Regions from separate parts of the Halomonas sp. 11-S5 genome, predicted to be linked through region 1. Evidence: predicted binding sites of a transcription regulator. Region 1 holds the regulator's gene; each other region holds the start of a gene.

The links. Region 1 encodes sigma-54, which starts transcription at its own class of promoters, with help from an activator protein. Its sites were predicted from a motif close to TGGCACNNNNNTTGCTNT; they were not measured.
Region 2: ytfE (iron-sulfur cluster repair protein YtfE) is a predicted target of sigma-54. The motif match lies at 1,844-1,861, and genes of this name have one in related genera.
Region 3: urtA (urea ABC transporter substrate-binding protein) is a predicted target of sigma-54. The motif match lies at 4,222-4,239, and genes of this name have one in related genera.
Region 4: glnL (nitrogen regulation protein NR(II)) is a predicted target of sigma-54. The motif match lies at 4,876-4,893, and genes of this name have one in related genera.

Annotation. Positions count from the first base shown of each region.
Region 1 covers NZ_JARANW010000003.1:181,537-187,449, reverse strand. Annotated here, with positions in the region: gene OP497_RS03915 (KpsF/GutQ family sugar-phosphate isomerase) at 1-443, shown strand, start outside; gene OP497_RS03910 (HAD hydrolase family protein) at 487-1,044, shown strand; gene lptC (LPS export ABC transporter periplasmic protein LptC) at 1,048-1,632, shown strand; gene lptA (lipopolysaccharide transport periplasmic protein LptA) at 1,629-2,159, shown strand; gene lptB (LPS export ABC transporter ATP-binding protein) at 2,159-2,884, shown strand; gene OP497_RS03890 (RNA polymerase factor sigma-54) at 3,027-4,451, shown strand; gene raiA (ribosome-associated translation inhibitor RaiA) at 4,611-4,919, shown strand; gene OP497_RS03880 (PTS sugar transporter subunit IIA) at 4,927-5,400, shown strand; gene rapZ (RNase adapter RapZ) at 5,455-5,913, shown strand, end outside.
Region 2 covers NZ_JARANW010000004.1:112,012-117,924, forward strand. Annotated here, with positions in the region: gene OP497_RS04830 (globin) at 1-402, shown strand, start outside; gene OP497_RS04835 (hemerythrin domain-containing protein) at 472-1,089, opposite strand; gene ytfE (iron-sulfur cluster repair protein YtfE) at 1,149-1,805, opposite strand; gene norR (nitric oxide reductase transcriptional regulator NorR) at 1,959-3,485, shown strand; gene OP497_RS04850 (hypothetical protein) at 3,792-3,947, opposite strand; gene OP497_RS04855 (metallophosphoesterase) at 4,482-5,117, opposite strand; gene OP497_RS04860 (carboxymuconolactone decarboxylase family protein) at 5,356-5,679, opposite strand.
Region 3 covers NZ_JARANW010000012.1:34,491-40,403, forward strand. Annotated here, with positions in the region: gene urtC (urea ABC transporter permease subunit UrtC) at 1-1,042, opposite strand, end outside; gene urtB (urea ABC transporter permease subunit UrtB) at 1,046-2,644, opposite strand; gene urtA (urea ABC transporter substrate-binding protein) at 2,834-4,147, opposite strand; gene OP497_RS10225 (tripartite tricarboxylate transporter permease) at 4,471-5,913, opposite strand, start outside.
Region 4 covers NZ_JARANW010000026.1:141-6,053, reverse strand. Annotated here, with positions in the region: gene OP497_RS14780 (CoA transferase) at 1-1,181, opposite strand, end outside; gene OP497_RS14775 (hydroxymethylglutaryl-CoA lyase) at 1,189-2,142, opposite strand; gene glnG (nitrogen regulation protein NR(I)) at 2,341-3,753, opposite strand; gene glnL (nitrogen regulation protein NR(II)) at 3,746-4,792, opposite strand; gene OP497_RS14760 (DUF4124 domain-containing protein) at 5,274-5,870, opposite strand.

The DNA of each region.
Region 1 (5,913 bases):
GCTTCACCGCCGAGGACTTCGCCCTCTCCCACCCCGGCGGCAGCCTGGGCAAGCGCCTGCTGCTGCGGGTCGCCGATCTGATGCACGAAGGCGTTCGACTGCCCAGGGTCGACCTGGGCAGCCCGCTGCGTGATGCCCTGCTGGAGATCACCCGCCAGGGGCTGGGCTTCACCTGCGTGGTCGACGCCGACGGACGCCTGGCCGGGGTCTACACCGACGGCGACCTACGCCGTACCCTCGACCAGCACAGTGACCTCTCGGGCCTCACCGTCGACGATGTCATGACCCGGCCCGGCAAGCGCATCGCCCCGGACACCCTGGCCGCCGAGGCGGTACGCATCATGGAGGACAACCGCATCTCGGCGCTGGCCGTGGTCGATGCCGACGGCCGCCCGGTCGGCGCCCTGCACATGCATGATCTGCTCGCCAGCGGCGTCATCTGACGCCCTTTACGCCCACCCCAAGCCCCAGACTGCTGGAGACACCATGAGCCTCGATTCCCCTCCGCTCGACAGCCAACTCATCGACCGCCTGCGCCGCGTCCGCCTGCTCGCCCTGGACGTGGACGGCGTACTCACCGATGGACGCCTCTACTTCCAGGCCGATGGCGTCGAGATCAAGGCCTTCCACACCCACGATGGCCATGGCATCAAGCTGGCGCAGCGTGCCGGCATCGTGGTGGCGCTGATCACCGGCCGCGATTCGCCGATGGTCAACCAGCGTGCCGCCGCGCTGGGCGTCAAGCATGTCTTCCAGGGGGCCGAGAAGAAGCTCAGCGTGCTGCGCGAGCTGTGCCGCGGCCTGGGGCTGGAGCTCGAGCAGGTCGCCTACTGCGGCGACGACATGCCTGATGTGGCCGCCATCCGACGCGCCGGAGTCGGCATCAGCGTGCCTGGCGCGCCGGCCTATATCCGCCAGCATGCCGACTGGGTTACCGAAGCCGTGGGTGGCCATGGCGCCGTGCGCGAGATCTGCGACACCCTGCTCCAGGCCCAGGGGCACTGGGACGCCGTACTCGACACCTACCTGCACGGCACGACCTGAGCCATGCGCTTGCCGCGCCCTGGCTTTCGCACCGGCCTGTTGCTGCTGCTGCTCGCCCTGGGCGGCGGACTGGCGCTGCTCGACCTGCGCGACACCCCGCTCCCCGGCCCCGTGCCGGGGGGCGAGGCCGGCGAGCCGGACTACTACCTGGAAGACGCCAGGCTGACCCGCTTCGATGCCCAAGGACGCCCCCACCAGCGGCTCGACTCGCCGCGCCTGACCCACACCCCGCATGACGACGTCACCCGTCTGGAGCAGCCGCAGGGACGGCTGCTGGACGACTCGGGACGGGTCTGGCTGGCCAGCGGAGAGCGCGGCACCCTGGGGACGGGCGGCAACCCACTGACCCTCTCCGGCAATGCACGACTCCTGGCCCCCGCCGAGCGCTGGCAGCTCGACACCGAGGTGCTCCACTTCGACGCCGACAGCGGCCATGCCTGGAGCGACACCCCGGCCCAGCTGCGCCAGCCGCCCCAGCGGATGCGTGGCGAGCACTTCGACGCCTGGATCCATGACAACCGCGCCCGGCTGACCGACAATGTACGCGGCCACCATCCGCCCGACACCCGCGAGGAGCCCGAGTCATGACGCCCCCCCCCTTAGCCCCCTTGCTGACCCTTGCTATGGTCGGCTTGCTGATGGGCAGTGCACCAACCCTGGCCCTGGAGGGCGATGCCAGCGCCCCGGTCGAGGTGACGGCCGACCGTCTCGACCTCGATGATCGTGCCGGTACCGCCGTCTACACCGGCGACGTGGACATCCGCCAGGGCAGCATGCAGCTGACCGGCGCCCGGGTGGAGATCCAGCGCAACGACCAGGGCCAACTGGCTCGCGCCACCGCCACCGGCGAACGCGCCTACATCGAGCAGAAGCCCGCCCCGGACGAGCCTCTGGTCCGCGGCTGGGGGCGCACCATCGTCTACCATGTCGCCGAGCGCCGCATCGAGCTGATCGACCGGGCCGAGCTGCATCAGAGCGGCGATACCTTCGACGGCGGCTACCTGGAATACTTCCTCGACCGTCGCGTGGTCCAGGCGCGCGCCGAGGCCGAGGGCGTTAATGAACGCCAGCGCGTACGCATGACCCTGGAACCCGAGCAGCAGGACGGCCAGTGATGAAGACCCTGAGCGCCCTCCATCTGGCCAAGAGCTACAAGCGACGCCGGGTGGTGCAGGACATCAGCCTTTCCATCGAGCAGGGCCGGATCGTCGGGCTGCTCGGCCCCAACGGGGCCGGCAAGACCACCTCGTTCTACATGATCGTCGGACTGGTGCGGGCCGACGCCGGGGAAGTCCGTATCGACGACCTCGACCTCTCCACGGCGGCCATGCACGAGCGGGCACGGGCCGGCATCGGCTACCTGCCCCAGGAGGCCTCGATCTTTCGCAAGCTGTCGGTCGCCGACAACATCATGGCGATCCTCGAGACCCGCAAGGAGCTCGACCGCGCCGCTCGCAGGGACCATCTCGAGCAGCTGCTCGAGGACTTCCACGTGACGCATATCCGCGACAACCTCGGCATGAGCCTTTCCGGGGGCGAACGCCGCCGGGTCGAGATCGCCCGTGCGCTGGCGACGGAGCCCGCCTTCATCCTGCTCGACGAACCCTTCGCCGGGGTCGATCCCATCTCGGTGGGCGAGATCAAGGGCATCATCCGCCAGCTCAAGGCCCGCGGCATCGGGGTGCTGATCACTGACCACAACGTCCGCGATACCCTGGACATCTGCGATACCGCCTACATCGTCGGTGACGGGCGCATCATCGCCAATGGAGATCCTGAAACGATCCTCGCCGACCAGCGGGTCCGCGAGGTCTACCTGGGCGAGGACTTCCGTCTCTGACCACAGTCACCTGATATATCTGTCGTTATTCCGCGACGGCATGAAGATTGCGCATGGCACGATTGTTGCATTTTTTGCGCTTGCAAGCCCCCCGACCAGCGGCTAGGGTTGGGGTTTTCGGCAAGTCGAGGGCACTCGTCTCATGGCCATGAAGGCGTCCCTGCAACTGCGTGTCGGTACCCAGCTGACCATGACCCCCCAGCTGCAGCAGGCCATCGCGCTGCTGCAGCTCTCGACCCTGGACCTGCGCCAGGAGATCCAGCAGGCGCTGGAATCCAACCCGATGCTCGAGGTCGAGGATGACTTCGGCGAGCAGGCGGTGAGCGAGGCGACCGACGAGGAGTGGGCCAGCGAGATCCCCGACGAACTCAGCACCGACAGCGACTGGTCCGACACCTACCAGGACCTCGGCACCGCGCCCACCGGCGGCAGTGGCGAGGGCCCGGACTTCGAGCGCCAGGCATCGGGCCAGAGCCTCCAGGGCCACCTGGCCTGGCAGCTGGCCATGACCGACCTGGACGCACGCCAGCTGCACATCGCCGAAAGCCTGATCGACGGCGTCAACGGCGACGGCTACCTGACCCAGCCCCTGGAGGATATCCGTGACGGCCTCAGGGCCCAGGGCCTCGACGGCCTCAAGACCCGCGAAGTCGAGCAGGTGCTGCTGCGCCTGCAGCAGTTCGAGCCCACGGGGGTCTTCGCCCGCGACCTGCGCGAGTGCCTGATGCTGCAGCTGGCTGCCCTGCCCGACACCACCCCGCTGCTGCCGCAGGCCCGCCGCCTGATCCGCCAGTTCCTAGAGGCGCTCGCCGGCGACGATCGCCGCCTGCTCAAGCGCCGGCTCGGCCTCGACGACGACGCCCTGAACACGGTGATCAAGCGGGTGCGCTCCCTGGACCCGCGCCCCGGCAGCGCCTTCTCCGATAGCGATGGCGCCTATGTCATCCCCGACCTCATCGCCCGCCACACCCGCGATGGCTGGCAGGTGGAACTCAACCCGGAGGCCATGCCGCGGCTGCGCATCCAGCCCGACTATGCCGCGTTGATCCGACGGGCCGACAAGAGCGAGGACAACCAGTTCCTCAAGGACCACCTGCAGGAGGCGCGCTGGCTGATGAAGAGCCTCTCCAGCCGCAACGACACCCTGCTGCGCGTGGGCCGCGAGATCATGGTGCGCCAGCTCGACTTCCTGGAGCGCGGCGAGGAGTCGATGAAGCCGCTGATCCTGGCCGACATCGCCCAGGTCGTGGAGATGCACGAATCGACTATCTCGCGGGTCACCACCCAGAAGTTCATCCACACCCCGCGCGGAATGTTCGAGCTCAAGTACTTCTTTTCCAGCCAGGTGGGGGGCAGCGGCAGCGAGGGCGATGCCCACTCCAGCACCGCCATCCGCGCGCGCCTGCGCAAGCTGATCCAGGACGAGCCGCCTCGCAAACCCCTCTCCGACAGCAAGCTGGTCACTCTGCTCGACGAAGCCGGCATCAGCGTCGCGCGGCGCACGATCGCGAAGTACCGCGAAGCGATGGGCATCCCCTCCTCCAGCGAACGCAAGCGGCTGCGTTGAGGCGCTCCCGCAGGCCCCGGACTTCCTCCTCTCGCGTGGCCGCAAGCGGTTGAAATGACGCCGGTCATGCGCCTTTCGAATCCCCTCGGTCGAGGGGCTATGCAGAACAGCAAAAAGGGTTACAATCGACCCATAACCCGAAAGAGCAAGGAGCGTGTCATGCAAGTCAACATCACCGGCCATCATGTGGAACTGACCGACGCCCTGCGTGACTATGTGCAAGAAAAGCTCACCCGCGTGGAGCGCCACTACGACAATATCACCAACGTGCAGGTCACCCTCTCCGTGGAGAAGGAGCGCCAGCAGGCGGCCTGTACCCTGCATGCTGCCGGTGCCGAACTGCATGCCGAAGCCATGGACAACGACATGTACGCGGCCATCGATGCGCTGGCCGACAAGATCGATCGCCAACTGGTCAAGCACAAGGAAAAGGCCCAGGCCCGCGCCCAGGGCGCCGGTGCCCGCTGATTCCGTCATGACACTGGACGCCATCCTGCCCCCGGAGCGCACCCTCTTCGATGTGCCTGGAGGGAGCAAGAAACGCGTGCTGGAGTTCTTCAGCACCTTCATCGCCCAGAACACGCCCAGTCTCGACAGCCAGGAGGTCTTCAGCCGGCTGATCGGGCGCGAGCGGCTGGGGAGTACCGGTATCGGCCACGGGGTCGCCATTCCCCATGCCCGTAACCCCCACTGCAAGGCCCCCATCGCCGGCTTCCTCAAGCTGGCCGAACCGGTGGACTTCGACGCCATCGACGGTGAGCCGGTCGACCTGGTGTTCGTGCTGCTGGTGCCCGAGGAAGCCGACGAGGCCCACCTGGCCCTGCTCGGCCAAGTCGCCAGCGTGATGAACGATGCCGACACCCGGGCCGGGCTGCGTCACAGCACCAGCCAGCGCGAACTCCATGAACGCCTCACAGAGGCGATCCGACGACAGGCCTCGGCCGGCTGAGCCCTCCCGCCTAGGGGGCCTCTGCCCGGCCATACCCACGACCAGGAGACCCGCATGCAGCTTGTGATCATCAGTGGCCGGTCAGGCTCCGGCAAGTCGATCGCGCTGCAGGCGTTGGAAGACCTGGGCTACTACGCCATCGACAACCTGCCGGCCATGCTGCTCGGTCCGCTCGTCGATGAACTGCAGGATGACCGCTCGCTGCGCTCCTCGATCGCCGTCAGCATCGATGCCCGCAATCTGCCCGCGGCCCTGGAGCGCTTTCCCGAGCTGCTCGAGGAGCTGCGGGGCCGCCGGGTCGACTGCCAAGTGGTCTATCTGACCACCGACGTGCGTGTGCTCCTCGAACGCTACTCCCAGACCCGCCGCCGACACCCCCTGACCCGCGGCAGCGACATGACCCTTGCCGAGGCGATCGATACCGAGGAGCACTCCCTCTCCGAGATCCGCGACCTCGCCGACCTGGTGATCGACACCACGCGCCTCTCGGTGCACGATCTCCGGGGGCGCATC
Region 2 (5,913 bases), on a different contig from region 1:
AGCTACGTGCGGGTCCTGAGCCGGGAAGTCGAAGGGCAGGCGTTCTTCGCGGCCTTCTATGAGCGCTTTGTCGCCGCCTCTCCGGAGGTGAAGGAGAAGTTTCGTCATACCGACATGGCGCGCCAGCGGGCCATGCTAAAGAAGGCCTTCTATCACTTGCTGGCGTTCTACGCGTCGAGTCATGCCGACTACTACCTGCAGCAGGTGGCGGTCAGCCACGATCGTGCCCATCTCGATATCCCCCCTGCGCTCTATGACCTCTGGCTCGAGACCCTGGTCGACACGGTGCGCGACTTCGACGAGCAGTTCGATGACGACGTCGAGCTGGCCTGGCGGCTGGTGATGACGCCGGGCATCGTCTTCATGACCTTCCATTACGATCGGGGAATCCGTTTCGACTAGCCCAGTGCAAAGAGCCCCCAGGGGCGGATGTCCATGGGGGCGATGCCGGGGCTCCTGTTGCATGTCGGGTCAAGAGGCGGGCGCCGGCGTGGCGTCGCAGAGCGGGCAGAAGTCGGCCTGCTCACTGTGGCCCAGACGCAGCCCGGTGTGGTGATCGGCGATCTGCCGGTAGAGCCTCTGGAAAGCTGGGCTGCCTTCGGCGGGGATCAAAAGCGGGATACGGGGCGACATCTCATCCAGCTCGGCGGCCGGGACACAGCGCTCGATGAGCGGATAGACGTGGCGGTTCTCGCTGTACAGGTGATGGTGATAGAGCTCGCTGAAGGCGCGAGCCAGGTTGAGCCGGCCGGGGTCGAGCTCATCCTCCGGCATGTCATCCGCCTGGCGGCGGAAGGTCGCCTCGAGCTCGTTTCCATCGCGGGTGATCCGCCGGTGCTCCTCACTGAGCACCGCCAGCAGCTCGGCGCTTTGTGCATGGCAGCCGGCCAGGCGGGCGAAGAGGGCGTCCTCCACCGGGTGGTGCCACTCTTCGGGCTGGTGGGTCAGGTAGTGGCATAGATTGGCCAGCAGTCGATAGTCGGGGACCTCTTCGCAAGCGGCGATATGCAGCTGGCGGTCGAGGATGCACAGCAGTGCCTCGTAGCGATGGTGGTCGGCATGCAGGCGTTCGAGAACGATGGCTTTCATGGTGGCCTCCTTGACGCACCGCCACCCGGCGGTGCGTCGCGGCTGGGCGCCGCCCGGGTTCAGCCGGCGCGTTCGAAGAGCAGGTTGTTCTCCAGGTGGATGTGCTGCATCAGGTCGTCACGAAACTCACGCAGTCCGGTGTAGAGCGCACGCCAGGTGGTGCAGGCGCCCTTGGGCGGGGTGATGTCGTCGGTCAGCGCCGCCAGCTGCTCGAGGTGTTCGCCGTGGTCGTCGTGCTCGTGGCGCATCACCGCGATGGGCCCCTGGGCCTGGGCGCCCATGCCCCGGCGAAGCATCGGGAAGAGGATCTGCTCCTCCTTCTGCATGTGGCTCTCCATCTCCTGATAGAGCGCGGTGAGCAGGTCGGCCAGTCCGTTGGGGCAGGTGTCACGCTCGCCGTGGACCTGCTCGACGCGACGCGCCATGCGCACCAGTTCGGGCAGCTGCTGGCGATGGACGTCGTGGTAGCGGGTCAGGATATGGTCGATCAGCTCGTCGTTGCTGGCCGACGGCCAGTCGCGCTGGTCGCTTTCACCGGCCGGCAGCGCCTCGAGCGCGTTCACCAGCGTCTCTGGCGCCAGGCCGATGCGCTCGGCGGCCTCGCGCAGGCTGATGCGGCCGCCGCAGCAGAAGTCGATATTGTGGTCGCGGAACACCCGGGTGGCGCCGGGCAGGGTCAGGGCGGTGCGGCCGACGGGCTGTTCGATCAGGCTCATGGCAGGAGCTCCTTGGTCAGGTAGGTGACGGCCTACATGAAGCAAGCGGCGTGCCAGTTTTCAACGGCCTGTTTTATAGGGCGCCGAGACCAGAGTGGTGAAAAGTACCCGGCTCGATTAGGGTAGATAGAACCCTTCAAGGTTAATATCACCATGCTTGACGAGACCCTGTTGGCGGACCTGGTCGCCGACCTGCCCAGCGCGGTGCGCCTGCAGCGCCTGGTGCGGACCCTGCGCGAGGGCTTTCGCTGCGGCGCCGTCTGCCTGCTGCGTCTGGAGGAGGGCACCCTGGTGCCGCTGGCCGTGGACGGCCTGGTCCGTGAAGCGCTGGGACGGCGCTTCGAGGTGGCCCAGCATCCACGCCTCGCCACCATTCTCGCCAGTCGGCGCACTACCCTGTTTCCGCCCGATGCCAGCCTGCCCGACCCCTATGATGGCCTGGTGGAGCAGCAGCCCGGTCAGCCGCTGCATGTCCACGACTGCATGGGCATCAGCCTGCATGTGGAGGGCGAGCCCTGGGGGGCGCTCACCCTGGATGCCCTGGAGGCGGGGACCTTCGATGCCGAAGACCGGGCTGCCCTGGAGCGCTATGCGCTGCTGGTCGAGGCGTCAGTTCGGGTCAGCCGCCTTGAGCGCGACCTGCGCGCCCTGCGCATGGCCCAGCAGGAGAGCGGCCTGCCGCTGGCGGCGCCCGAGGTGCGCGATATCCTCGGTCACAGCGCGGAACTGCAGCGGCTGCTGCGCGAGCTCGATGTGGTGGCGGGGGTAGACCTGCCGGTGCTGCTCAGCGGCGAGACCGGGGTGGGCAAGGAGCTCTTCGCCCGCCGCCTCCACCGTCGCTCTGCTCGCCACGCTGCGCCGCTGGTGCAGGTCAACTGCGCTGCCCTGCCCGAGTCGTTGGCCGAGAGCGAGCTGTTCGGCCATGTGAAGGGGGCCTTCTCCGGCGCCACCGCCGAGCGGGCCGGGCGCTTCGAGGCCGCCGACGGCGGCACCCTGCTGCTCGATGAGGTGGGTGAGCTGTCGCTGCCGGTCCAGGCCAAGCTGCTGCGCGCCCTGCAGGAGGGCGAGGTACAGCGCCTGGGCGAGGATCTTCCGCGGCGCGTCGACGTGCGCATCATCGCCGCCACCAACCGACAGCTGGCCGAGGCGGTGCGCGAGGGCAGCTTTCGCGCCGACCTCTACCACCGCCTGTCGGTCTATCCGGTGGCGATACCGCCGCTGCGCGAGCGGGGCAGCGACGTGCTGGTGCTGGCCGGCCACTTCCTGGAGATCAACCGCACCCGACTCGGGGTGCGCAGTCTGCGCCTCTCGCCGGATGCCGAGGAGATGCTGCTGGCCTATGCCTGGCCGGGCAACGTGCGCGAGCTGGAGCATGTGATCAGCCGTGCGGCGATCAAGGCCCTGAGCCGCGGCGCGCGGCGCGACGAGATCATCACCCTGGAACCGGCCTGGCTCGACCTGCCTGTTCCCGAGGGGGGAGCCGCCAGCGTGCTGGAAACATCAGAAAGCGCCAGCCAGATCGGCGTATCCAGCCTGCGCGAGCGTGTGGAGCGGGCCCAGCGGCAGGCGATCCGCGAGGCTCTGGCCGCCTGCGACGGCCGCTGGGCGGCGGCGGCTCGACGCCTGGAGCTGGACCCCAGCAACCTGCACAAGCTGGCCAGGCGGCTGGGACTGAAGTAAGTCTCACTCTGAGTCAGTTTGAAAAGCCCAGAGTAATGACTTTCAGCATGTATTATTAAAACGACTATTAATCAAGTTTGCCAAGGCTACCGATAGGTTGGACTGGACCCATGTACACGATACGGCGGCCGGCATCGTCAAGTTGGAGTTATTCCCTGAATCCGTGATCCCGAAGCCCAAGTCTTCCCTATCTCGCCTCCCGAGCAATTTTTGATCACCGGCATCCCCTTTCTCGGTCCTGGTGATGACTGACCAGGGCGATATCGGCCTCCTTGCCCCCTGTTGACGGCCTGTTTCACCACCCTTTCACCGCCATTTGCGACAGCCAGGCACTCCTTGCGAGGTGGGGAAGCGAGCGTCGAGGCTGTCGATACCGGCCATCTCGACGCACTGGCCGATGATCGAGAGGCCGGCATGGCTGGTGAGGGTACGACCACTGGCGCGGAACTGGATGTTGGGCATGGTACGCTACGGGTGAAGGGCTGATTCGACTATATTATCATGCAGGTCAGCGGGTTAGGAGCGTTTTGGGTGCCGGGTTCACGGATTCAGGGTATTGGCCAAGCGCCACGCCATCAACCGAGCAGCGCGCGAGGCCAACCCCGCCCGTTGGAGCGGCAAGACCCGCAACTGGGCGCCCATCGGCAGCGTCTCCCTGAACCCGGAGCGGGAGCTCCAAGTCACCGTCGCCGAACCGGAAAACGGACGGCCTAAATGACCTTAGAGACGACAGATTCCTTGACAACTACCGTAGCCATGGATCACTTGCGCTTCCGTCACGGGCCCGGTGACAACGGTCTGTTCGAGCAGCCGACGAAAGACGAGGCCACGGCTGGCCGAGGGGTAGCGGTTGAACCGGGAAAGTGAATTCCTCCAGGTATGCCTGTAAGTCCGATCGGCGCGGTGTCATCGAATGAAGAATCGACCACTACATATTGTAGGAGGAGGAGCAAACCGACCACCCCACTTCCTGAATTACTCGAATGATATTGTAAACTATAGTTCTATAAAAAAATTTGGTTGGAAATGAGGTGGGTCAAACTCATCTGGGTATCCAGAAGGGTTTGAGATTACACGAGTGCCATTGCATTCTATGTCCGTTGGCTCATGGACATGGCCATGTATCCACACGTCCATAGTTCCCATTAGGTGCTGAAGGTTTGACGCAAATGCCGGTGACACCGGGTCTCCTCGGTATTGCGGTGGAATGCATTCTGGCAAGGGGGCATGATGGCTGATTACCACAGTGGGGCCAGAAAATTCGTTGTCCAGCTCATTTTTCAACCAATGATACGCCTTTGTATGTAGTTCCTGACTTGAGAATGGAGTCAACTTTACGCCAGGTTCTGTCTCGATGATGTGGAAGTCTGGCATTACCTTCATGCTTCGTTCAATGGTTTCGTTGAAATCATATCCTTCGTCGTCAGAATAGAGAGAGAAGTCTGTCCAAAGCGTTGTTCCCAAGAAGCGTACCCCTCCTAGAACGACTGAATTATTATCCAAAAGGTGGATGTTATTATCGGTTGCCTGTTTTTTTAGATCGGCGCGCATTTCGGGCATGCAGGTTCTGTAATATTCATGGTTCCCTGCAATATAAATGATTTGGTTTTTTTGAAGTTTTTTGATGCCCATTTTATTCCTCGCGTATTTCTGCTGATATCGCCAGCAAGAATTATAGTGTCCCCTTCATTAGCGGGGATGCTGAGTGTATCCAGTTTGTGTTCGAGATGAAGATCTGAGAATATTCTGATTTTCATTTATTACTCCCACTTAATTGAATAGTGGAAAGTTTGGTGTAGCGCTAAGGGACTTCATTCATTTCCGAGTTTCCGGTAACTCGGCACCGCGGTAAAGTCCTGTTAGGCTCTGACTATTCGATTTGCTCTAGCGCCTTAATTGAATGAGCAAAAGCGGCGCCGGCCCGCATCTCGGCAGCCACCCAGATCGCTTCCATGATCTGTTCGCCTGTCGCGCCTGCTCGGCGTGCTGCCTTGACATGGCCTTCTATGCACCAGGGGCACTGAGTGACATGAGCGACCGCAACCGCAATCAGTTGTTTGGTGGTCCCATCGAGTGCGCCATCGGCGAATACGGCCTCGCTGAACTGTTGAAAGGCATCGTCGGGCAAGGGCGCCAGTCTGTGGCGTTTTTCGGCGTGGGAGCGAGTGGCTTTGGGCATGGAGATATTAGTCATGAACAAGACCTCGTGGTTGTCAGTGAGTGTTGTGATGAAACTGATGATCAGCAGTTTTAGCTAAACGGTTTCTGTCAACGTAGATGACTCACCAAACGTTGTCAGCGCTGGCATGAAGTCTCACTCCAGCATGCAGTCCAACTGGTGTGTCGGTTGCCGAGTTCCTGATCCGTAAGTCTTTCCGAGAAAATCTTTTGAAATCAGTAATATATCCTAATTCTTGCTTCACCCAAA
Region 3 (5,913 bases), on a different contig from region 1:
TGACCAGCACGAAGAGCCCACCCAGGGCAAACAGCCAGGCATCCGGCATCACCCCGGTGAACACCGTCTTGGCGTAGTTGACGAGAATGGCACCTAGGACCGCCCCGTAGAGGGTGGCCCGTCCGCCCAGGGCGACCCACAGCACGATCTCGATCGAGAAGATCGGCGAGAACTCGCTGGGATTGATGATGCCCACCTGAGGCACATAGAGCGCGCCAGCCACCCCGGCGAGCATCGCCGAGACCACGAAGATGAACAGCTGAAAGCGCTCGACCCGGTAGCCGAGAAAGCGCGTGCGCGCCTCGGCGTCGCGGGTGGCCACGCTGACGCGCCCCAGCTTGCTGGCGACGATGGCCCGGCACAGCACATAGCCCAGCCCCAGTGCGATGCCGGTGGCGAGAAACAGCCCCAGCCGAGTGGCATCACTGCGCAGGTCGAAGCCCAGCAGCTCCCTGAAGTCGGTCAGGCCGTTGTTGCCGCCGAAGCCCATCTCGTTGCGGAAAAAGGCCAGCATCAGCGCAAAGGTCAGCGCCTGGGTGATGATCGACAGGTACACGCCGGTGACCCGCGAGCGGAACGCCAGGAAACCGAACACCAGGGCCAGCAGCCCAGGCGCCAGCAGCACCATCAGGAAGGCGAACCATGCCATGTCGAAACCCAGCCAGTACCAGGGCAGCGACTCCCAGTCGAGGAACACCATGAAATCCGGCAGCAGCGGATCGCCATAGGTCCCGCGGTCGCCGATCTGGCGCATCAGGTACATCCCCATGGCATAGCCCCCCAGGGCGAAGAAGGCGCCGTGCCCCAGGCTCAGGATGCCCAGATACCCCCATACCAGGTCCACGGCCACCGCCAGCAGGGCGTAGCTCAGGTACTTGCCGAGCAGCGTCACGGTATAGGTCGAGACATGCAGCGGGTGTCCGGCCGGCAGCGCCAGGTTGAGCAGCGTCACCGTGGCCAGGGCGGCCAGCAGGATGCCCAGGAAGAGCTGCGTTGCAGGTTCACGAAAGGGTCTTGCCAGCCAAAATGTGGACGAATGCATGAATCAGCCCTCCGCCGCCCGGCCCTTCTGCGGAAAGAGTCCGCGGGGGCGCTTCTGGATGAACAGGATGATGAACACGAGCACCAGGATCTTGGCCAGCACGGCGCCCGCCCAAGGCTCGAGGACCTGGTTGATCACGCCCAGCGACAGCCCGGCCACCAGGGTGCCCCACAGGTTCCCGACGCCGCCGAAGACCACCACCATGAAGGAGTCGATGATGTAGTTCTGGCCCAGGTTGGGCCCCACGTTGGTGAGCTGGGAGAGCGCCACGCCGGCGAGCCCCGCCACGCCGGAGCCCAGGGCGAAGGTCATGATGTCCACGCGGGTCGCCCGGATGCCCATGGCGCGTGCCATGGCGCGGTTCTGGGTCACCGCCCGCACCTCGAGTCCCAGGCGCGTTCGCCGCATCACCAGCATCAGGGCGGCGAACACCACCAGCGCAAAGCCCAGCACGTAGAGGCGGTTGAGGGTCAGCGAGAGCCCCTCGTTGATCATGATCGAGCCACTCATCCACTCCGGGGTGACCACGGTGCGATTGAGCGGCGAGATCACGGTGCGCACCAGCTGCTGGAGGATCAGGCTGACACCGAAGGTGGCCAGCAGGGTCTCCAGCGGCCGTCCCTTGAGGAACTGGATCACGCCGCGCTCGATGGCGATGCCGGCCAGCGCCGCCACCAGGAAGCCGGCGGGAATCGACAGCACCATCGCCAGGCCGGACTGGCCGGGCAGCAGCTGCTGCATGGCCCAGGTGGTGTAGGCGCCGAGCATGATCAACTCGCCATGGGCCATGTTGATCACGCCCATGACGCCGAAGGTGATGGCCAGCCCGATGGCCGCCAGCACCAGCACCGAGCCCAGCGAGAGGCCGAAGTAGAGCGTCTCGAGGCCGCGGTTGAGCTTCATCTTCTGCTCGATGTCGGCCAGGGCCGAGGTCGCGGCGGCGGCGAGCTCGGGATCCTCGCTGCGCGCGGCGGTGTTCAGGGCGGCCCTGACCCGATTGTTGAGGCTGCCCTGCAGGGCAGCCACGGCCTCGACACTGCCCTGCTCGAGGCGATGGATGGCCAGCCCCTGCTCCAGCAGTCGGCGCACCTCGGCATCCTCCTCGGCGTCGATCACCACCGCCAGTGGCTCGGCCAGGCTGGCATCGACGTCGCCGAGCAGTTTTCGTGCCGCCTCGCGGCGCTCCCGGACGTCAGTAACGTGCAGATCGAGCACCGCCAGGGCACTCTGCAGCTGGCCGCGCAGGGCGTTGTTGATGCCGAGTCGGTCGAGCTCGCGGCGCGACATCTCGCCGGCATCCTCGAAGCTCAGGGCATCGACCACCGGCCAATTGCGGCCGCGGTTCTCGAGAACAATGACGACCTGACCGCTATCCTTGTGGCGCTGCAGCTTGCCGTCGAGCAGCGCCTCGAGCCAGCGGCGGCTGCGCTCGTCGCCGCTTTCGATGATGGCCTCGATGGCCTCGGCCTTGTCGGCATAGGAGGCAGTATCGAGGGACTCGAGGAGCGGCTGGCCGTCATCATCCTGCGCATTGGCCGCCAGCGGCAGACAGGCCAGCAGGCACAGGACCAGCATCCGCCCGAGACAGGGGGGGATCTTCATGAGAATTTCCTGAGAAGGTTCGTCGAGTGGCGTGTCATGGAGTCGATGGCGGAGAGCTTTACGGCGACAGGACTCCGCATGGGCGCTGTAAACCCTTCCCTGGGCGCTACCGTTGCCATCCCTGGCAAAGGACCCATGCTTCGGCCTGTCCCCGGCGCTCATCTTCGCCGAGAGTATGAAAATGAGCGCTTATTCGGACGCGCCCTCTGCCTCGCTGCCGCCGCAGCTGCCCTTCACGACGTTGTAGTTGCCGCATTCCATGGGCTGGCGCCAATCGCTGATCAGGTCCCTGGAGCCCTCCAGATAGTCGGACCAGGCATCGCCGGCCACCGTCGACGGGGTCTCCCAGACGATGGAGAACTGGCCGTTGTCCTGGATCTCGCCGATCAGCACCGGCTTGGTGATGTGGTGGTTGGGCATCATGGCCGCATAGCCGCCGGAGAGATTGGGCACGCTGACCCCGATGATCGCGTCCTTGACCGCGTCGACCTCGGTGGTACCGGCCTTGCGCACGGCCTCGGCCCACATGTTGAAGCCGATGTAGTGGGCTTCCATGGGATCGTTGGTCACCGCCATCTCGTCGCCGGTGTATTCGATCCAGGCGTCGATGAAGTCGTAGTTGGCATCGGTGTCGACGCTCATGAAGTAGTTCCAGGCCGCCAGATGCCCGACCAGCGGCGCCGTATCGATGCCGGTGAGCTCCTGCTCGCCCACCGAGAAGGCGACGACGGGAATATCGGCAGCGTCGATGCCCTGGTTGCCGAGCTCGCGGTAGAAGGGCACGTTGGCGTCGCCATTGATCGTCGAGACCACGGCGGTCTTCTTGCCCTCGCTGCCGAAGGCCTTGATCTCGGAGACGATGTTCTGCCAGTCGGAGTGACCGAAGGGCGTGTAGTTGACCATGATGTCGTCGTCGGCCACCCCGTGCCCCTTGAGATAGGCCTCGAGAATCTTGTTGGTGGTACGCGGATAGACGTAGTCGGTACCGGCCAGCACCCAGCGTTCCACGCCGACGCTGTTCATCAGGTAGTTCACCGCAGGGATTGCCTGCTGGTTGGGCGCCGCCCCGGTGTAGAAGACGTTCTCGGAGGACTCCTCGCCCTCGTACTGCACCGGATAGAAGAGCAGGCCGTTGAGCTCCTCGACCACCGGCAGCACCGACTTGCGCGACACCGAGGTCCAGTTGCCGAAGATCACGTCGACCTCCTGCTGGGCCAGCAACTCGCGCGCTTTCTCGGCGAACAGCGGCCAGTCCGAGGCCGGGTCTACCACCACGGCTTCCAGATCACGCCCGAGCAGGCCGCCCTGGGCGTTCTGCTGCTCGATCAGCATCTCGACGGTGTCCTTGAGCACCGTCTCGCTGATCGCCATGGTGCCGGAGAGCGAGTGCAGGATGCCCACCTTGATGGGGTCTTGCTGGGCCAGGGCGGGCGTGGCGACAACCGCGCTCAACAGCGAAACGGCCAGCCAGCGGGGAGTACGATGAACGTTTGACGGGATCATGGGATCTCCTTGCGATCGATGTTGTGGTCGATGAGTCCAGCGAGGAAGGCCATCGCAAGATGCCTCTCACTGCTGTCGCAAGGGATGTGCCATATCGGCAAAATGTCCGATTATTTCTTTCTATTCAGTCAATTGGACACTGGGTCCCGGAAGGGAGAATGCACCAGAAGGCAACATCCTGGTGCAAGGAGGAAACCGCCCTGCCCCAGGATCGTCTTCGCCTCTGGTGCAGTGCACCGTCGTGACGCAGGGCGGCCGAAACAGAAAACGGGGGCGCCGGCTCGGCCGACGCCCCCGCTGGGCAGTAGCGATGGTCGCGAGGCTCAGTCGCCCTCCGGACCACCCGTGCCGGTGGTGACCCGCATCCGACGGCGCAGGATCGGGCCGACGATATAGGGCAGGATCAGCCCCATTCCGGCGAACACCCACAGGCCGATGGCCAGGCCGCTGTCCCACAGCACCATCCAGTTACCATCGCCGATGTCCATGGCATGGCGCAGGTTCTTCTCCATCTCCGGCCCCAGCAGCAGGCCGAGAATCACCGGCACCAGCGGGATCTCCAGCTTGCGGAACAGATACCCGGCGACGCCGAAGGCCACCATGAAGTACAGATCGAAGGTGGTGTTGCTGATCGAGTAGATGCCCACGAAGGCGATCATGGTCACCACCGGCAGCAGGTACATCGGCGGCACCGAGAGCAGCTTGACGAAGATGCCCACCAGCGGGATGTTGAGCACCAGCAGCAGGAAGTTGCCGATCAGCAGCGCGGCAATCACGCCCCATACCACGTCGGCGTGTTGGGTGAACATCAAGGGCCCCGGGGTGATGTTCAGCGAGATCAGCAGCGCCAGCAGCACCGCGGTGGTGCCGCTGCCCGGCACGCCCAGCGTCAGCATGGGCACCAGGGCCCCGCTGGAGGCGCCGTTGTTGCCGGCCTCGGGAGCGGCCACGCCGCGCGGGTCGCCCTTTCCGAAATAGCCCTTCTTGCCCACGATCTTCTTTTCCAGGGTGTAGCCGATGAAGCTGCCCAGCGAAGCCCCGGCGCCGGGCAGCACGCCGGCGATGAAGCCCAGCACCCCGCCACGCAGGCTCGACGGCAGGATGTTGCGGATGTCGGACCAGGAAAGCGTGAGTTTGTTGACCATCATCTTCGCCTTGCCGCCGCCGGCCTTCTCCTCGATGAAGAACAGCAGCTCGGAGATGGCGAAGAGGCCGACGATGGCGATGATGAAGTCGATGCCCTCGTAGAGCTCGAGCACGCCGAAGGTGTAGCGCTGCACCCCGGTGTTGTCGATGCCCACGGTGGCGATCATCAGGCCAATGGCGGCCGCCACCACCGTCTTCATGGGGTTCTTGCCGGTGATGCCGCCGAGGGTGGCGAAGGCCAGCAGGAAGAGTGCGAAGTACTCGGCGGGGCCGAAGGTCAAGGCGAAGTCCGCCAGCAGCGGCGCCAGCAGGATCAGCCCGATGGTGGCCACCAGGCTGCCGATGAAGGAGGCCACGGCGGAGATCGCGAGCGCCTCGGCCGCCTTGCCCTGCTGGGCCATGGGGTAGCCATCCAGGCAGGTCATCATCGCCGGCTCGTCGCCGGGAATATTGAGCAGGATCGACGAGATCCGCCCGCCGTACATCGCGCCGGCATAGACCGCGGTGAGCATGATCATCGCGGTCTCGGCAGGCAGCCCCAGGGTGAAGGCCAACGGAATCAGGATCGCCACGCCGTTGGCCGGCCCAAGGCCCGGCAGCGCACCGATCAGGGTACCCAG
Region 4 (5,913 bases), on a different contig from region 1:
AGGGCCTTCAACTCATCTTCATCAAGGCCGAGCTCTGCCAGGATCTCGCGGGTGTGCTCGCCGAGTCGCGGCACTGGGTGATACAAGGTGGCGGGAGCCTCACGCATCTTGACCGGAAAGCCGGTAACGGGAACTCGGCCGGAGGCCTGATCCAGCGACAGACACATCTCTTGGGCCTGCACCTGCGGGTCGGCAAACGTTTCACGCAGGTCGTGCACCCGCCCGCACGGGACCCCCGCCCGGTTGAAGTGCTCGATCCACTCATCCACCAGGCGCGTTTCGGTGACGTCGTTGAGGATCTCACGCAGCGCATCGCGATTGGCCATGCGTTGGCGGTTATCCGCGAAGCGCGCTTCATCGAGTAGGTGCAGCATGTCCAAGGCGCCGAGAAAGCGCTCCACCATGGTGTCGTTGCTGGGTGCGATGGCTACCTCACCGTCGCTGGCCCTGAACAGGCCATACGGATAGAGCATGGGATGGTCGTTGCCGGTGCGCGCCGGGACTCGGTCAGTGGCGAAGAACTCCGCGGCCAGGTATCCCATCATGGCGATCAGGCCGTTGGTCAGGGCCGTCTCGACGATGTCCCCTTGGCCACTGCGCTCGCGGCGGACCAGGGCGGCACAGATGCCGAATGCCAGGTTCTGGCTGGCCACCATGTCGCTGATGGGCGGGGCGGCCCGCATCGGCTCGCCGTCGGCCGGGCCATTCACGCCCATGAAGCCGCTCATGGCTTGGGCGACGAAGTCGTAGGCGGGACGGTCGCGATAGGGGCCGCTGGAGCCGAAGCCGTTGATGCGCCCCACCACCAGGTGCGGAAAGCGCTCACGCAAGGTGTCGTCGTCGAGGGCCATCTTGGCGAGCACGCCGGGGCGAAAGTTCTCCACCAAGACGTCGGCATCTTCCAGCAGGCGATAGAGAATCTGCTTACCCTCGGCGCTGCGCAGGTCGAGGGTAAGCGAGCGCTTGTTGCGATTGAACTGCGCAAAATACCAGCTCTCGCCGTTGACCATGTTGCCCTGGCTGCGCACGACGTCGCCCTTGCCTGGAGGCTCGACCTTGATCACGTCGGCGCCATGATCGCCGAGGATCTGGGTACAGAAGGGGCCGGAAATGACTCGCGTCAGGTCGATAACGCGAATGCCGGTCAAGGAGCCCGATGCCTGGGAAGCGAAGGATGTCATGTACCTATCACCCCTGCGCCGTGGGCACGGCATCGCATGCGCTCAGCGCCAGGCGCGGCCCGGCCTTGGAGACCTGGGCCGGCAAGGGGCGCCCCATCATCTCGCTGGCCAACCTTGCCGCGTGGATCAGCCCCCCGAGCTCGAGGCCGGTGTCGATGCCCATCTCCTCGAGCAGGTAGGCCAGGTCCTCGCTGGCGATATTGCCTGAAGCACCCGGCGCGAAGGGACAACCACCCAGGCCACCGATGGAGCTCTCGTAGCGGTCCACGCCCAGCGCCAGCCCCTGCATGACGTTGGCCAGGCCGATACCGCGGGTGTTGTGGAAGTGCAGGGTCAGCGGCAGGCCGGATACCGCCGTGCGCAGATGGTGGACGCGCTCGGCGACCAGCGGCGGCGTGGCCATGCCGGTGGTATCGCCCAGCGACAAGCGGGAGGCCCCCAGATCGGCGAAGCGGCGGGCAATGTCGGTGACCGCCCGTACCGGAACATTGCCCTCGAAGGGGCAGCCGAAAGCGGTGGCGATGGCCCCACGCAGCGCGACTCCAGTGCCCTCAAGCAGGCGCGCCACCTGTTCGAAGCCCGCCAGGGACTCCTCGACGCGGCGATTCACGTTCTTGGCGTTGTGGCTCTCCGAGGCGGAGACGAACAGCACCACCGAGTCCACGCCCGCCTCCAGGGCGCGCTCGGCACCACGCAGGTTGGGCACCAGAGCCGAAAGGTGCAGGCCGGAAGTCTCTCGCAGCGCCGCCACCAACTCCGCCGCATCGGCCAGTGCCGGCACCGCCCGCGGGCTGACGAAGGAAGTGACCTCGAACTCACGCACCCCGGCCGCGATCAGCGCGCGGGCCAGCGCCAGCTTCTGCTCGGTGGTGAGAACCACGCGCTCGTTCTGCAGGCCGTCGCGCAGGCCTACCTCGGTGACCTGGACACGCGTCGGAAGCGCTTCTGGTGCGGCAGACATGAGGCGTCCTATTGAATGGTAGGTTGCTTATGCATCGACGCTACGGCAGCGGCGTCACACTCAACAATGCGCCTTTCGTCCTAGGCCGACGCGGGTCACTCCCCCACCGCCCGCGGCGGCTTGGCGGCTTGGCGGCTTGGCGGCTTGGCGGCTTGGCGGCTTGGCGGCTTGGCGGCTTGGCGGCTTGGCGGCCCAAGGCTACTCCCCCTCCGCCAGCGCCGGCAGCAGCGTCTTGAGCTTGCGGGTGAGCGTGTTGCGCCCCCAGCCCAGCAGCTCGGCGGCCTCGCCCTTGCGTCCCCCGGTGTGCTTGAGCGCCGTCTCGATCAGGATGCGCTCGACGTCCGGCACCGCCTCCTCGAGCAGGTGGGTGTGGCCCGCGGCCAGGGCCCGGTCGGCCCAGTCGCGGATGGCGGTGCGCCAGTCGCCGGCGTTGCCCTCGGTGGCGCCGGGCTCACGCAGCTCCTGCGGCAGGTCCTCGACGAGGACCTCGCGACCGGAGGCCATCACCGTCAGCCAGCGGCAGGTATTCTCCAGCTGGCGGACGTTGCCCGGCCAGGGCAGCCGGGTGAAGTGAGTCTCGGCCTCGGGGGTCAGCACCTTGACGTCGGTGGTGAGCTCCTTGGCCGCCTCGGCCAGGAAGTGGCGCGCCAGCCGCGGGATGTCCTCGCGACGCTCGGCCAGCTTCGGCAGATGCACGCGGATCACGTTGAGGCGGTGGAAGAGGTCCTCGCGGAAGCGCCCGTCTTCCACCAGGGTCTCCAGGTTCTGGTGGGTGGCGGCGATGATCCTCACGTCCACCTTCACCGAGGTGTGCCCTCCCACCCGGTAGAACTCGCCGTCGGCCAGCACCCGCAGCAGGCGGGTCTGGGTCTCGGCGGGCATGTCGCCGATCTCGTCGAGGAACAGGGTCCCACCGTCGGCCTGCTCGAAGCGTCCCTGGCGCTGGGCGGTCGCGCCAGTGAAGGCGCCCTTCTCGTGGCCGAACAGCTCCGACTCGATCAGGTCCTTGGGGATCGCCGCCATGTTCAGGGCGATGAACGGCTTGCCAGCCCGCGGGCTGTGCTGGTGCAGTGCCCGGGCCACCCGCTCCTTGCCGGTCCCCGACTCGCCGTTGATCAGCACGGTGATGTGCGAGTGCGACAGTCGGCCGATGGCGCGGAACACCTCCTGCATGGCCGGGGCCTCGCCGATGATCTCGGCATCCAGCCCCTCGGGCACGCTGACCGGACGACGCCGCTCGCGGGCATGGGCCACGGCCCGTCGCACCAGGGCCAGGGCCTCGTCCACGTCGAAGGGCTTGGGCAGGTACTCGAAGGCGCCGCCTTGATAGGAGGCCACAGCGCTGTCGAGGTCGGAATGCGCCGTCATCACGATCACCGGCAGCTCCGGATGGACCTCGCGCACCTTGGCCATCAGGTCCAGACCGTCGATGCCCGGCATGCGGATATCGGTGACCAGCACGTCCGGCGGCGCCTCGAGCAGGCGCTCCAGGGCACGATCGGCCCGATCGACGGTCTCGACCTCGAGGTCGGGCTGGGCCAGGGCACGCTCCAGCACCCAGCGAATGGCGCGATCGTCGTCGATGACCACCACGCGTGCGACATCAGTCATGGCGCTTCTCCAGCGGAATCAGCAATCGGAATTGGGTATGGCCGGGCTCGGAGTCGCACTCGATCAGCCCATGGTGCTGGTGCAGGATCGACTGCGCGATGGAGAGCCCCAGGCCGCTGCCCTCGGCGCGGCCGGAGACCATGGGATAGAAGAGAGTCTCGCGCAGCGACGCGGGGATGCCCGGCCCGTTGTCGATGATCGCCACCTCGCAGACCAGCCGGTGGCGCTCGGCGCCCAGGGTGAACTGGCGGCGAGCGCGGGTGCGCAGCGTGAGCCGCGGCGCGGCGATGCCGGCCTCGGTCATGGCCTCCACGGCATTGCGCGCCACGTTGAGCACGGCCTGGATCAGCTGGGACTCGTCCCCGGCGAGGTCCGGCAGGCTGGGGTCGTAGTCGCGCTCGACCCACACCCCCGGCTGCTCGACGATCAGCAGCGAGCGCACCCGCTCCAGCACCTTGTGGATATTGAGCGGCTCGTGGCGAATCATCCGGTTGGGTCCCAGCATGGAGTCGACCAGGTCGCGCAGCCGGTCGACCTCCTCGATGATGATGCGGGTGAACTCCTTAAGGCCGGGGTCGTCGAGGTCGCGCTCCAGCAGCTGGGCCGCGCCGCGGATACCGCCCAGGGGGTTCTTGACCTCGTGGGCCAGCCCCCGGGCGAGCACCTTGATGGTCTCCTGACGGGTCTGCAGCGCCTCCTCCCGAGAGATGCGCAGCAGCCGGTCGCGAGGCTCCACCTCCAACAGCAGCTCGTCGGCGGAGAGCGGCGAGACGGTGTAGTCGACGGTCAGCACCTCGCCGGTGACCAGGGTCAGGCGCGCCTCGCGCTGGGTGAAGGGGTGAAACTCGTCGCGCGCCTTGGCCAGCAGCTCGCCGACCTCCGATCCGCCGTCCACCAGGGAGGGCAGGGGCAACCCCTTGAGGCGACTCAGGCTGATCGCCAGCAGCGCCTCGGCGGCCGGATTCATCCAGCGCAGCCGCAGCTCGCCATCGAGCAGCAGCACCGCCGTGGTGAGGTGTTCCATCAAGCGTTGGTACATGGAGAGGTCCTGCCCGGTCCGATGGTGGCCTCCCTCGAGAGGCGCTCTCACGACTTGTCTTTCAAGACTTGTCTTTCAAAACATTTGCAAGAAGCGCGCCACTCCATGGCGCACGGCATGGCGCCGTATCGGGGCAGGGGCGCACCGGCTTTGTGCACCACTTTAGTGCAGGGAAGTGCCGAACGCCCAATGTCGTGCAGCGGGAGAACGTCGAGCAGGAAGGTCAGCGCCCCTCCGGAAACGGGAAGGCACGAGGTGGGTGGCGATGGTGCGGGGTTGCCGGCCACTCCCGTTCGTCATCGGGGTGGCGTGAGGTAGCGTCGTCGCGCAATCGCTCCAGGTGCTCGAAGGCGCTGCCCTCGCTCACCCGGTCGGCATGTTCGAAGGCATCGAGGCGCCCCTCGTCGCGTGGCAGGGGCTCGCGACAGGGCCTGTGGGTGCCGTCCGGACACAGCGGCCGATGTGGCCGGCGAAGGGGAAGCTAATTGCTGGCTGGATTGTTGGGGTTCTGGGGCAGGTTGACGCTGGCCCGCTGCACGTAGAGTGTCACCGGCGACGTGCGATGGCGCACCGCGCCACTGGCATCCAGCAGTTCGGCCTGCAGCACATGCTCGCCGCGATTCAAGTTGTTGAGCACGAAGGTATCGGTGTGCATGGCCGTCTGGCTGATCCGGCCGTCCACCAGCAGGCGCACCCGATGGTCCTCGCGCAGGTCCGGCTGGATGCCCAGGGTCACCTGGACGTTGCCGGCGGCCCCGGTGGGCAGCGTCTCCTCCTGGCGGGGCGAGAGGATGCCGAAGCTATCGTAGGGCATGAAGGGCTGCCCCGGCCCGGCGGCTGTCCCGCCGCCACTGCCGCTGCCACTACCGCCGACCACGGCCGGCGCCCCGGCCTCGCGGGTCTCGTCGCGGCCGGGCACCACGGTCAGCGGCTTGAGGTCGACCTCCTCGCCGCCGCGCTCCGGGTTGTCGGTGAACACCACGTTGCCCTGGGCGTCGGTGGTACGATAGATGGTCTGGGCCTGGGCCGCGAGGCTGACCGAGAGCCCCAGCGCCAGAATCACGAGTGCCTTGTTCATGCCTACCCCCTGCGTCGTCGCCGCCGCCCGACGGCAACGGCCA